DNA from 3 places in the Kiloniella antarctica genome. Region 3 is predicted to be linked to each of the others. Evidence: riboswitches for the same ligand, from Rfam matches in the RefSeq annotation. Region 3 holds a riboswitch; each other region holds the start of a gene.
What was found. A riboswitch is a leader RNA that binds a small molecule or an ion and turns the genes downstream of it on or off. The one in region 3 is predicted to bind thiamine pyrophosphate.
Positions count from the first base shown of each region.

Region 1 (4,803 bases), on a different contig from region 3:
TTGCCTCGAACTCTCCCCTAGCATCCTATTATACAAGTATGCTCGATGTTCCCTTTACCATCGCTCTAGGTGAGTGGGCTCTCTCCAAAGCTGTCCTCCTCTGGATCAACGATGGCTTTATGGCCATTTTCTTTCTTCTGATCGGACTAGAGTTAAAAAGGGAAATTTTAGAAGGACAGTTGTCTTCTGTTGATCAAATAGCCCTACCGGCAATCGCTGCCGTTGGCGGTATGCTCATTCCTGCCCTTGTTTTTGTGGGAATAAATTTGGGTGAAGGCAGCAATATGAACGGATGGGCTATTCCAACAGCCACCGACATTGCTTTTGCCCTTGGTATCATGGCTCTTTTGGGCAACAGAGTTCCCCTGTCTCTCAAAATCTTGCTGACTGCTATTGCAATTTTTGATGACCTAGGCGCCATTATAATTATTGCGTTTTTCTACACCGCTGAACTTTCTCTCATCTCGCTCGCATTTGCTGCTGCTGCCTTACTGGGCCTTCTTATACTCAACCGTGTGGGTGTGACGGCAAAAATGCCTTATGTTTTGGTCGGGATCATCTTATGGGTATGCGTTCTAAAATCAGGAGTGCATGCTACACTTGCTGGAGTTGCCATCGGGTTTGCCATCCCGCTGAAAGGAAAAACACCTGAAGAGAAAAGTCCTCTGAAAAGTCTCGAGCACCACCTCCATCCATGGGTCGCTTTTATGATCTTACCCATATTTGCCTTCGCAAATGCGGGTGTATCACTTCAGGGAATTACAGTCGAAACCCTTATTGCTCCGCTCACACTCGGTATTGCCGCGGGTCTATTCATCGGTAAACAACTCGGGGTCTTTTCCTTTATTTGGTTTGCAGCAAAAACAAAAATATGCCGTCTTCCCGAAGGAACAAACTGGCGTCAAATCTATGCCTTAGCTCTATTAACGGGTATTGGTTTCACAATGAGCTTGTTTATCGGTGGCCTCGCCTTTGAAGATCCGAGCGTCGCTGGTCAGGTAAGGATCGGGGTCTTAAGCGGCTCTATACTCTCCGCGCTTGCTGGTTTCTGTCTGTTGCGCTTTGGTAACGATCAAAACAGCCCTAACAACAAACAACAAGCAGAGTAGCCCATACAGATATTAGCTTCCCTATAATAACAGAGCCCAGGAATTCCCTGGGCTCTGTCTTTCAAATCAAACGGAGTAGCTATCTGAATTATTCGTGGTTAATGTCAATATAGCCTTCATGCCAGTTGATTTCCATTTGCTTACCGTTGGCTCTTTCAGAAATGAAAACCCCACCCTTATCACCACGCATAAATCTGAAGCAAAAAACGCCCCATTCTGACCAGTCTTCACAATAACGTGCCTGATCATCGACAAACCAGGGGATTAAACGAACCGGGTCTCCCTTTATCGCAACAACAGCTATTCCACTGGAATGATTACGTTGGCGATAAGCTTTATTATCTCCAAAAACCCCGGAAATTGAATTTCCGTTCATAAGCACTAATACTTCTTTTGCAGTCATATAGCTCCCCGTATCAGCTTGAACGGAGGTCACCAAACCCACAACGACCAAGCTAACGATACAAATTTGTGTTCTCAATCTCTGCAACATTGAATTATATCCCTGTCATTATTTTCTTTGTTTTGGATTTCTTTTGCCTCAGGAAAGAGGATCCCCGACAATTGGAAAATCAATGTTAAGTGCAATTTAGTTAGAGCTTGTGAAAATCCACGCCAAAACAACGCAAAATAGCAAGAAGATAAATCCCCCTCCCCTTGGAGAAAGTTACGCACGTCAATGGTCAACCTGGTTTCAAAATCTCGGTGTTATGGCTGCCAAGATAAATCAGACCTTGCCCAACCAATTTATGAATGCATCGCAGGAACTGTTGAAATTATCTCAAAATCATGGCTATCAATCGGTGCTGCAATTAAGTTATCAGGCCGCCATAAACATAAATTTTGATCCGATAAGTTTTTCGTTATCCTCTGCCAGAACTCCTCGGCAATTGGTCTTACGATGGACGAGTTGTCTTGAGCTTCAATCCCATAACAGGCTTATCGCTTCAGGTAAGAAATTTTCTCATCCGAAATACAGGGCATGGTATAACTATTTTATAGAACAAATCTCCTCTGAAGAGATCGTCATAAGGCCGTTCCTCTCTCCGCTCGCAAACATGAGCTGTTTTGGCCCCGCTGTTCTCGGTGGTGTCGCCTGTGCTTTGTTTGACCTTCAAGCAGTCGAAATATGGGTGCATCCTCCAAACAGCCCGTCTTATAAATTGAATTTACAAAGCACACTCGTTTTTAACCCACTTCTTGCCAGAAATTTCACGCCTGATTCTGAAATCCTCATCAAAGGAACTCCTCTAATTCACCTACGGGAAAAAAACCTCGCCGCCATGCAAGACCTTACGCACCTGATTTCAGATCGAGAACTTCTCTCTCGCATAACTTCCCTGCCCAAATCCCAAGACGGCGGACACTTACCCATGCCATTTGCCGCCAGACACATTGGCATCTCAACCCGTAGCCTATCCCGACGGTTAACAAATTTAAACACGGGGTATGCAACCCTCATCCGCCACATCCGTTTTCGTGATACTTGCATCGCTCTGACTTTTGATGAACATACTATTGACGATATCGCTTGGTATCAGGGCTATTCTGATCGACATCACTTATCCCGTGAATTCAAACTATTAGGTGGTTTCACCCCGTCTAAATATAGAGATGTCTTACACTCGAACACCTGACACACTTTTAGGCAAAAACCCCTGGTTTGCTCACCGGGTAATGGCTTGCTGATGCAATAAAAAATGTCTAAGCTCGGCTTCGGTCTCAACGGGGTGCCCATAAAGGGCTGAGAATTTTCCTAAGCAGGAAAAAAACCCGTCGAACCTGAACCGGTTAGTACCGGCGGAGGGAATTGAGAGCTGGGCACAGATTACGAACCAATGGTTCTATCTGTTAAATATATTCCAGATTTTTCAGGAGCCTCCCTGCACAATAAATTGGGCTCGCCCGCTAAATATGGAGCGTCGCATGATCTTGCGAACAATGATAACTGCACTTGCAGTCACTACTTTCGGTCTGGGAATAAATTTCTCAGCGTCTGCCGATGATAAAAAAACTCTCACCATTTATACCTACGATGCCTTTGCCGCCGATTGGGGTGCAGGGCCAAAGGTTAAGAAGGCTTTTGAAGCCAATTGTGATTGTGACCTTAAGTTTGTCGCTGTTGATTCTTCTGTTGGTATTCTCAGTCGCTTAAAGCTCGAGGGAAAAGACACTACTGCAGATGTCGTTCTCGGCCTGGACACCAACTTAACAGCCGAAGCTGCTGAAACAGGTTTATTTGTAAAGAGCAATGTCTCCCTACAAAACTTCACGCTTCCAATACCCTGGAACGATGAGACCTTTGTGCCCTTTGATTATGGCTACTTTGCTTTCGTTTACAATAGCGAAAAATTACCCAGCGCCCCCACCAGTCTTGATCAATTGATCAATGGATTTCCGGATCTAAAGATTATTATTCAAGACCCTAGAAGCTCAACAACCGGTCTTGGGCTTATGCTTTGGATGCAGAATGTTTATGGAGATAAAGCCGCAGAATCCTGGAAAAAACTCTCCCCAAAAATCGTCACGGTGACCAAAGGCTGGAGCGAAGCTTACGGCTTGTTTAAGGACGGTGAAGCAGACATGGTTTTGAGCTACACCACCTCTCCCGCTTATCACATCATTGCAGAAGAAAACACCCGGTATAAAGCAGCAATTTTCGATGAGGGACATTATACTCAAGTGGAGGTTGCAGCCCAACTTGCCAGCTCAAAAGAGCCTGAACTGGCTCAAGATTTTATGAGCTTTATTGCCGCCAAAGATTTTCAAAACCAAATCCCTACAGGCAACTGGATGTATCCAGCCATTGATCTTGGTGATGGTCTACCAAGCACATTTGAAGAGCTTCCCAAACCAGAAAAAGCCCTTCTTTTCAGCCCAGAAGATGTTCAGAATAACCGCCAAGCCTGGATTGATAACTGGCTTAACGCCATCGATCGTTAATCCTGAATAATCTAATGAACCCCATATCAAAGACACGTACATCCCATGGTTGGTTTGGCTTTTTATGGCCCGGCCTTCTTAGCTTATGTGTAATCTCTTTGATATTGGGGCTCGCTTTTTCAGGGTTATTCAGTCAAATTTTTGAGATAAATTTTTCGAAGATTTATAACAACAGCTATCTGTTTCGCGTTATTAGGTTTACCCTGTACCAAGCTCTACTCAGCACAGTTATTTCAACATTTATCGCTATTCCCGTTGCACGCGCGTTATCTCGCCGCCCCAATTTACCTGGGCGAAAGTCGTTCTTGCGACTTGCATCACTGTCTTTGATTGTACCAACGATTGTCGGGGTATTTGGCATTGTTGCCGTGCATGGCCGAAACGGGTGGTTCAATCAAGCTCTATCGTTTTTCGATCTTACGGCAGGAAACTATCTCTATGGCCTTATCGGCATATTAATTGCCCATGTTTTTTTCAATGCTCCCCTGCTGTCGAGAATTTTCCTCCAAACCCTTGAAGCTTTACCACAAGAGTATTGGCGCTCAACGGCACAACTCAACATGTCAGGCAAAGACATTTTTAAGCTCATCGAATGGCCAATGTTAAGGCGGGTATTACCAGCGTCCTGTGGCCTTGTCTTTCTGCTGTGCTTTACTTCTTTTACCGTCGTTCTCGCTCTTGGCGGCGGCCCTTCAACCAATACACTTGAAGTTGCGATCTATCAGGCAATAAGACTGGATTTCGACATCCC
Region 1 covers NZ_JBHUII010000001.1:816,747-821,549, forward strand. The annotation lists gene nhaA (Na+/H+ antiporter NhaA) at 1-1,109, shown strand, start outside; gene ACFSKO_RS03915 (hypothetical protein) at 1,198-1,602, opposite strand; gene ACFSKO_RS03920 (helix-turn-helix domain-containing protein) at 1,712-2,746, shown strand; TPP riboswitch at 2,826-2,936, shown strand; gene thiB (thiamine ABC transporter substrate binding subunit) at 3,036-4,052, shown strand; gene thiP (thiamine/thiamine pyrophosphate ABC transporter permease) at 4,067-4,803, shown strand, end outside.
Region 1: linked by a shared signal. The riboswitch ahead of thiB (thiamine ABC transporter substrate binding subunit) and the one ahead of thiD (bifunctional hydroxymethylpyrimidine kinase/phosphomethylpyrimidine kinase) in region 3 are both predicted to bind thiamine pyrophosphate.

Region 2 (4,803 bases), on a different contig from region 3:
CCAAACCGGGTAGTGACTTTGATTTTTACGGTAAACCCGACGGAAGAGCGGTTATCTTTGCCCTTCCCTACGAACCCGCCGCTGAGAGCCCGGATGAAGAATACGATTTATGGCTCTCTACAGGGCGCGTACTTGAACACTGGCATTCTGGTTCAATGACCCAACGTGTGCCTGAGCTTTACAAGGCCTTCCCTGATGCAGTTGCTTTTATGCACCCAGATGATGCCAAAATGCGTGGGCTCCGACGCGGTCAGGAAATAAAAATCATCTCCCGTCGTGGTGAAATGATTACCCGTGTGGAAACCCGTGGACGTAACAAACCGCCAAAAGGATTGATTTTCGTTCCCTGGTTTGATGCCAGCCAGTTGATTAACAAAGTTACGCTTGATGCAACTGATCCTATTTCCAAGCAGACAGACTTCAAAAAATGTGCTGTCAAAGTTATTGCTACCGGGAGAGCGTGAAATGAAAAAATTTCTTATTAGCGTCGCCGCTGTCGCGGGATTCCTTGCTTTTGGTGTCAGTGCCCATTCCGACGGCGCCGCCACTCTTCGCCAAGGGACGCCAATCACCTCTGAAGCAGAGGCTCCGAAGATGAATAAGGTTGAAAATAAGGACGTAAAACGGATTAGAAATTACCCTGAACAACCTCCAACTATTCCTCATAAAATCAGATCTTATGAGATCTCAACCAATGCCAACAAATGTCTTTCTTGCCACGCACGAACCCGCACAGGTGAGTCTCAAGCTCCCATGGTGAGTGTTACCCACTATATGGACCGAGATAATCAGGTATTGGCAACAGTTTCACCACGTCGATATTTCTGTACTCAATGTCACGTAACCCAGGTCGATGCCCCACCGCTTGTTGAAAACGAGTTCATTGACGTTGAACACATCATTAAGGCTGAATAGGCAAAACCATGTTGACACCTTTTAAAAAATTGTGGGGTATGGCCTGTTGGATATGGTCCCATGGCAATCGCCCCGCGAAACATCTTTCAATTGGTTTCCTGACCATTGGTGGCTTTGTTGCTGGCGTTATGTTCTGGGGTGGTTTCAATACCACTCTGGAACTGACCAACACCGAAGAGTTCTGTGTCAGTTGTCACGAAATGGGCGACAATGTTTTTGTTGAGCTGAAACCAACCATCCACTACAGCAACCGCTCTGGCGTCCGCGCCAGTTGTCCAGACTGCCACGTACCGCATAACTGGACTGACAAAATTGCCCGTAAAATGCAGGCTTCCAAAGAAGTATGGGGCAAGCTGTTTGGCACCATCAACACCCGAGAGAAATTTCTCGCCGAAAGACGACGTCTTGCCGGACATGAATGGGATCGCCTTAAGGCAAACAACTCTCTGGAGTGTCGTAACTGCCATTCAACCACATCTATGGATATAACAGCTCAATCCGAAAGAGCGGCAACAGCCCACCAAACTTATCTATTCACGGGAGAAAAAACTTGTATCGATTGCCATAAAGGCATCGCACATGAACTACCGGACATGACAGGTGTTGAAGGCTGGGAATAACTTCCTCCGTCGATTGCTTTACAAAAAAGGTGAACTCTCATTGGAGTTCACCTTTTTATTTACTGCAAAATATCTAAGTAAAGGCGAGATTCGAACTCGCCTTATCAAATTAAACCACATACAGCCCTATTATAACTAAGTGTAATTAACCAGACACACTCAGTTATAATAGGGCTGTACTACCTTTACAGTAACATTTAAAATCTAGCTTGTGGGTGGCCCAGAGATGACAGCCTGATACATCCAGATACTAAACCCATAGGCAATGACGAGCCCAAGAGTTATTGCAGGAACTAAACCCGCAGCAAGAAACATAAACAAAGTTATTTCTTGTGCTTTTGTTTTTTCAGTTGAGGTATTTTGAATATCTTGCACTTTAATTCTCGCTATTTTTCAAAGTGACCCACCTACTTAAACCGTGAGCAGATGATCATTAAACTCTCATTAGATATGAGAGGATAACGCGCAATAATTAAAATCACATTGATACATATCAAAGTCCATCAAAAGAGTAACAATCATCTGAACCAATCTTATGTGAAAAATGGATCCAGTCGTTAGCGACTTGTAACGGACTAAATCTTGACTTATAAGCGAGTTATCCTAGGGGTGCCTCATAATATGGGGCTGAGATTGTGCTGGTATGTACGGGACCCTTCGAACCTGATCCGGGTCATGCCGGCGAAGGGATTGGACCCACGGCAGAATCAAAACTCAGCTTATAGAGATTAAATCTATATCTGCCCAAAGCCTCCCAAAGCTCCCCGGATCTCCTTGTGAATTAGACAACAGGAGATCTAACGTGTCTGAACTTAAGAACACACAGTCCCACCCACCACTGGTGTCTTCACCGGAACCAAAAGTACATACATGAACCCGCCAAACGATCCTGATCTTCTCGACTAGAAGTTAGGGACTATACAGAGAGATCAACGATAAGACACAAGGCATAACGCAAATGAGTCGCCAGTATAAAATAATGGGAAGCCTATTTATATTGATGCTGATCGCGTCGAAAAAGTGGTAAAGGAACCAGCAGAATAATGCATATAGAAATCATTGGGTCAGGTATTGTTGGCTTATCATGTGCTGCCGCTTTTGCGGAAAGATGCTGTGATGTTACCGTTATTTCTGAAAGTAACGGACCTGACGAAAGCTGTTGTTCATGGTGGGCTGGAGGGATGTTATCCCCCTGGTGCGAGATGGAGAGCGCAGAACCTCTAATAGGAGAACTTGGCGTTGAATCCATGGCTTTTTGGTCTCGTTTCACATCTACCTACAGGCAAAAAGGCACACTTATAGTCGCCAGTCCACGGGATGTGCCTGATTTAAAACGCTTTGGACGCAGAACCCAGAATTGGGAACAAGTCAAAGAAGAGCAAATCAAGATACTTGAACCAGATCTTGCAGGACGATTTACGACCGGATTATATTATCCACAAGAAGCACATTTTGATCCAAGGGAGGTTCTCCCTGAATTGGTAGCTTACTTGCAGGAAAAAGGCGTTACGTTCCAATTCAACAAAAAACAGTCCGATGATTTTCTCAAAATCCCGACAACCGCAGATTACCGCATAGATTGTCGCGGCTTGTCTGCCAAAGACACACTGAAAGACCTGAGAGGCGTCAAAGGAGAGATGGTGCTGATACAAAGCAGCGAAATTTCGCTCTCTCGCCCAGTACGTCTACTACATCCACGTATTCCTCTTTATATCGTTCCTAGGAATAATGGCGTATTCATGGTTGGCGCAACCATGATAGAAAATGAAGAACGTACCAGGGCCAGTGTGAGATCTATCTTGGAATTACTTTCTGCGGCTTATGCTCTCCACCCGGCCTTTGGCGAAGCCGAAATACTTGAAATTGGTGTTGATGCTAGGCCCGCCTTCCCAGATAATCTACCCCGGATTGTTCAAATGGGGAAAACAATTTATCTCAACGGTATGTATCGCCACGGTTACCTCGCAGCACCCGCCATGGCCAAAAAGGTCGTTGAACTTGCATTATCTGGTAATGGAAATACTCCCCCATCCAGTTCGTACACAGGAAACAGTTAATGAACTTAACGCTCAATGGTGAGGCTATCATCACAAAGACATCAACACTAGCTGCGCTGCTGGATGAGCAAGGTTATGGAGATGCAAAAATCGCAACGGCCGTAAATGGTACTCTCGCACCGGCAAGTCTAAGAGCAACAACTGACTTAAAAGACGGTGATGCCATTGAAGTTGTTGCCCCAATGCAGGGAGGATAATCATGACTATTCAATTTTATGATCAAGAAGTCTCATCTCGCTTTTTAATCGGCACGGCTCTCTACCCCTCTCCCTCTATCATGCTTGAAGCAATCAAGGCTTCTGGGTCTGATATCGTCACTGTTTCTCTACGAAGAGAGTCTGGTAAAGAACAGTCAGGTCAAAATTTTTGGTCTTACATCAAAGAAACAGGCGCTAAAGTCCTTCCAAACACTGCGGGTTGCAAAACGGTAAAAGAAGCCGTAACCACGGCTCACATGGCCCGTGAAATTTTTGAAACACCTTGGGTAAAGCTTGAGGTGATCGGCGAAGACGACAGCCTGCAACCTGATGTTTTTGGCCTGGTCGAAGCTGCAAAAATACTCAGCGAAGATGGTTTCCAGGTTTTCCCTTACACAACAGAAGATCTTGTTGTGGCAGAAAAACTTATCGCTGCAGGATGTGAAGTACTTATGCCTTGGGGCGCACCAATTGGAAGCGGACGTGGATTAAACAATATCTATGGCCTACGCAGTCTTCGTGCCCATTTTCCCAAAGTACCATTAATTGTTGACGCGGGGATCGGATTGCCTTCACATGCAGCAGCTGCGATGGAACTTGGCTATGACGGTGTACTTTTGAATACAGCCGTCGCCAAGGCAGGTGATCCCGTTCTTATGGCCAAGGCTTTTGCAATGGCTATTGAAAGCGGTCACTTGTCCTTTATCGCTGACCCAATTGAAAAAAGGGATATGGCCGCGCCTTCCACCCCGGTAGCAGGCCTTCCCTTCTGGAACCAAGAACATGCTTAACCCCTTTTACCAGATCGTTGACAACGCTAACTGGCTTCCTCGGCTTCTCCCAGTAGGTTTAAAGCTTGTCCAATTGCGTATAAAAGATGCCGAAGAAGACGAAGTTCGCGAACAAATCACCCTTGCGCAAGAGCTCTGTAATCAATACCAAACCCAACTCATCATCAATGATTACTGGGAACTGGCAATTGAACTTGGCTGCGATTTCATTCATCTTGGTCAA
Region 2 covers NZ_JBHUII010000011.1:14,892-19,694, reverse strand. The annotation lists gene napA (nitrate reductase catalytic subunit NapA) at 1-464, shown strand, start outside; gene ACFSKO_RS16015 (nitrate reductase cytochrome c-type subunit) at 466-915, shown strand; gene ACFSKO_RS16010 (NapC/NirT family cytochrome c) at 954-1,535, shown strand; gene ACFSKO_RS16005 (periplasmic nitrate reductase, NapE protein) at 1,740-1,910, opposite strand; TPP riboswitch at 2,131-2,243, shown strand; gene ACFSKO_RS16000 (FAD-dependent oxidoreductase) at 2,579-3,592, shown strand; gene thiS (sulfur carrier protein ThiS) at 3,592-3,789, shown strand; gene ACFSKO_RS15990 (thiazole synthase) at 3,792-4,580, shown strand; gene ACFSKO_RS15985 (thiamine phosphate synthase) at 4,573-4,803, shown strand, end outside.
Region 2: linked by a shared signal. The riboswitch ahead of ACFSKO_RS16000 (FAD-dependent oxidoreductase) and the one ahead of thiD (bifunctional hydroxymethylpyrimidine kinase/phosphomethylpyrimidine kinase) in region 3 are both predicted to bind thiamine pyrophosphate.

Region 3 (4,803 bases):
ACTGGGAAAGATCCTTTTCTTCGCCACCCGCAATAGCCTGCGCATTTTGTAGTGGATAGAGCAAGAATGAGTACTCAGAGCCAGTAGCAGGAGCAACGGCGCGTTGCCACGCATAAACAAAATCATGTGCTGTTACCGGGTCACCGTTACTCCAAACCGCATCAGCACGCAGTTTAAAAGTAAATTTGGTACCGTCAGGACTAATGGTCCAGCTTTCAGCTTGCCCCGGAATGAGTGAACCGTCGGTATGCTCTGCAGTAAGACCTTCAAAAATATCACGAAGAATATGAGAAGAAGGAACACCTTCTGAGATTTGCGGATCAAGACTTCCTGGCTCGGAGCCGTTTCCGCGATGAAAAACCATTTCTTTTGCTGGCTCTTCAACTTTCTTTTCTGCTACCTGTTCTTCCCCTTTTTTCATATAAAAGAAGATGCCCGCAGCGATCGCCACGACCAAAAGTAACAGCACTAGTATTTTTTTATTCATAATGCCCTCATGTTTCCAAGCAAAGAGAATGAGTCAGAAAATAAGTTCAACTTCACCACTTAATTTAAAGTATAATTTTCGATATTTATCGACTTTTCTTATATTAAGTGCGAACAAACTCACAGTCTCTTTACTTAACCCTGTTATTGTTTTTACGTTGTACACGTTAGTAGCAATAATATTCCTGCGTGTATTTACGCAGGGTGACCTTCTTTTAGCTCTCTGACAAGAGGGGGTCTGTGCTTAAGATCAACCAAGCAAGAAACGTAGGCAAATGGCCGAATTTATTTACTAATTGATCAAAACTAACGAGCATAAAGTTATTATACTTTATACAACCAAAGGAATCCAGCCTAAGTCGCTTAGGACATAAAAAAAGCTGCTCAATACCAATTATTGAGCAGCTCAGATAGGGTTACAAAACAGTAAACGTAACTATTTAGCAGCGGTGATAATAATTTCCACACTCAACTCAGCACGCGCTAATTTAGCTTCGCCACAAGCACGAGCAGGCGCGTGCCCTTCTGGAACCCACGCATTCCAAACTTCGTTCAATTCAGCGAAATACTTCATATCACTTAACCAGATGACGGCTTGAAGAATTTTAGTTTTGTCACTTCCCACAGAAGCTAGACATACATCAATTTTGTCCAAAATTTCTTTGGTCTGTACTGAAACTGTTTCTCCTGCAGTTCCAACTTGTCCAGATAAATAGATTGTATCCCCATGCTCCACAATCTTACTTGAACGCGCTGTCGTATCGTGTCGAATAATCCCAGTCATTTATTCAATTCCTTCTTTAAACACTCACATCCAAATGGATGAAACGCCCTATATGCTATCAAAGTATCAGGTAGGTCCAGATCTGAGTATGATATCCCCCAGAAAACCTAAACAACACTTTCCCTCTTGCCTATTTTCAAAAGCACAGCATAATTCAGAAAATCTCGTCGGGGTGCTCATCTTTCTTACTTAGAAAAACGAGCTGAGAAGCAATTGCTAACCCGCAGAACCTGATCCGGTTAATACCGGCGGAGGAAATTGAGATGCTTGCAGGGAGTCACAATTTGATACCCCAACCGATTTTCGGATAAAAGCAAAGCATTGAAATCCTCTGAGATGAATAATGGAGGAAATCATGCCAGTGCCTATAGCCCTGACAATTGCGGGATCAGATAGTGGTGGCGGTGCCGGTATCCAGGCAGATATCAAAGCCATGTCAGCTCTCGGTGTTTATGCCGCGTCCGTCATTACAGCTTTGACCGCGCAAAACACCTGTAAAGTACACAGCATTTACCCCGTCTCTACCCATTTCATTCAAGATCAAATCCACACCGTTTTTGAAGACCTCGATGTCAAAGCCGTTAAAATCGGGATGTTGGGGACACCTGACGTCATTTGTGCTGTTGCGAATGCTATGAATAATTATCCTGATGTGCCTATTGTACTTGATCCTGTGATGGTTGCTAAAAGTGGTGACAAGCTACTACAGGATGATGCTATCCAAAGCTTAAAAGAACATCTACTTCCCAAGGCAACCATTATTACGCCGAACCTTCCAGAGGCGGCTGAACTCACGGAAATGAAAGAACCAACATCCCTGGACGAGATGAGCGAATTACTCCAGGTTTTCAAAAAAATGCCCATCAAGTCTGTCTTGCTAAAAGGTGGTCACTTGGGCGGAGACACAAGTGATGATCTCTTCTTTGATGGCCAAGCAGATCGCTGCTTAAGTGGCCTGCGTATAAACACAAGCAACAGCCACGGTACAGGATGTACCCTCTCGGCATCAATCGCGGCTGGTCTCGCCAAAGGCCTTCCTTTGATAGAGGCCGTTACACAAGCCAAAACATACCTAAGTAACGCACTTCAACACGCAGATACTCTAGGTGTCGGGAAAGGTCATGGTCCCGTCCATCACTTCCACGCTTTTTGGCCAAAAGAGGGTTAACGCTGGTGCATAAAAAAGGGAGCAGGCCGCCAAAGAGTGAGGACATTATCGTTGAAGGTTTTTCACTCTCATTTGAAAATCGACAAGTGTTTAATGATTTCAACATCAACCTGCACTCTGGTAGTTGGAATGTCTTACTAGGAAGAAGTGGTGTCGGAAAATCCTCACTTCTTAAAGCCATTGCTGGGCTGCTGCCAACGGGATCGTTTGAAGGAACAATCAAACAAAAAAACACTGCCTCTTTAACCGATCAAATTAGCTGGATGACCCAGGACGATCTTCTTCTCCCGTGGCTTTCTATTCTCGATAATGTCCTCATACGTAACCGGCTTTGCCCTACCAAAAAAAATCCTCCTCTTATCGAGAAAAAATCCGCGATCAGCCTCCTTCAACAACTTGGACTTGGAGCATCTCTTGATCAGAAACCCAATACGCTTTCCGGCGGTATGAGGCAGCGTACAGCACTGGCCAGAACCTTACTGGAAAATCGCCCAATCGTACTTCTTGATGAACCTTTCTCTGCCTTGGACGCTATTACCCGCGCTGAAATGCAGGAACTTACTCACAAACACCTCAAAAACAAAACCGTGGTCATGATCACCCACGATCCGCTTGAAGCTCTGCGTCTGGCGCACTTTATCTTTATTTTAATCGGCCCCATTGTTTGTGAGGCAAGATCATTTTCTCCTGAAAGCTCTCCCATCCGAAACCTGAATGATCCGGCAATTATACAGCTCTATGATGTGCTCATATCTGAACTCTCTATGGGAAAGATGACCATATGATGAGTTCCGTTAGAGTGGTCATTGTGCTTTTTGGGTTGCTTATTCTATGGCATTTCATTGTCAAAATGACTTCCGTCCCGCCCTATATTCTTCCAGGCCCCCTTGTCGTCGTTGAAACACTTTGGAACCGCCTGCCTACTCTTCTCCATCACGCGAGCTATACACTAACAGAAATCTTGTTTGGCTTTACCATTGGCACGGCGCTTGGTTGCGCATCAGCGCTCACACTTGCAACAGCAAAGCCTCTTCGCGTTTGGCTCACCCCTGTGCTTGTCATCACCCAATCTCTCCCCGTCTTTGCCCTAGCTCCCATTCTTGTGCTTTGGCTCGGGTACGGTATGCCTTCCAAAGTAGCCATGACAGTCCTTATTATCTATTTTCCAATAACAGCGGCTTTTTATGATGGTTTGAGACGCACACCTAAAGACTGGCAGGCACTTGCAAAGGTTATGAATGCCAGTCCTTTGGCTTTTCTCATTCACGTCCGTATCCCCCTCGCCCTTCCCTCCCTGGCATCCGGATTACGGGTCGCTATCGCCACAGCACCAATCGGTGCAATTGTCGGGGAGTGGGTTGGTTCATCACAAGGTCTTGGCTATTTGATGCTGCACGCCAATGGCAGGATGCAAATTGACCTGATGTTTGCCGCACTCTGCTTACTCGCACTTATGGCTGTTACTCTTTATCTCACTACAGACCATCTTTTAAATCGTCTCCTTAAAAGGATGTCACTCGATGATCACAAAACTTAAAACTATTTCTTGAGGAATAAATAATGCTAAGAAAGCTGAGCTTTACACTCTCCTTGCTTGCAGGGCTTTTCAGCCTCGCGGGCGGAGCAACAGCAGCAGACAAGATGACCGTGCTACTTGACTGGTTTGTAAACCCGGATCACGCAACTCTCGTGATTGCCAAAGAAAAAGGTTTCTTTGAAGCACAGGGGTTAGACGTAGAACTCATCGCACCTTCAGACCCCAACGTCCCCCCAAAACTGGTTGCAGCTGGTCAAGCCGAACTCGCCGTTTCCTATCAGCCACAACTTCATCTCCAAGTCGCAGAAGGATTGCCTATAGCCCGTGTCGGCACTCTGGTCGCGACCCCTCTTAACTCGCTTGTCGTATTAAAGGATAGCCCAGTCAAATCTATTTCCGATCTCAAAGGTTTAAAAGTTGGTTATTCTGTTGGTGGATTTGAAGATGTAATCCTTGATGCCATGCTAGAACGTCATGGACTGAGTATTAAGGACGTCGAGCTTATCAACGTAAACTTCTCGCTCTCACCGTCTTTAATTTCAGGGCAGGTCGACGCTGTTATCGGCGCCTTCCGAAACTTCGAACTTAACCAGATGGATATCGTTGGAAAACCTGGACGTGCTTTCTACGTTGAAGAAGAAGGTGTTCCGTCTTATGACGAGCTTATTCTTATCGCAAACAAGGATAATACCGGAGACAAGAAACTTCCTCGCTTTTTGACCGGGCTGGAACAGGCAACAACGTTCTTGATCAACCATCCTGATGAAAGCTGGCAATTATTTATTAAGGCCTACCCCGATCTGGATGATGAATTGAATAAACGCGCAT
Region 3 covers NZ_JBHUII010000013.1:412,860-417,662, forward strand. The annotation lists gene ACFSKO_RS20495 (peptide ABC transporter substrate-binding protein) at 1-487, opposite strand, end outside; gene ACFSKO_RS20500 (RidA family protein) at 923-1,270, opposite strand; TPP riboswitch at 1,429-1,545, shown strand; gene thiD (bifunctional hydroxymethylpyrimidine kinase/phosphomethylpyrimidine kinase) at 1,626-2,438, shown strand; gene ACFSKO_RS20510 (ABC transporter ATP-binding protein) at 2,444-3,223, shown strand; gene ACFSKO_RS20515 (ABC transporter permease) at 3,220-3,975, shown strand; gene ACFSKO_RS20520 (ABC transporter substrate-binding protein) at 3,999-4,803, shown strand, end outside.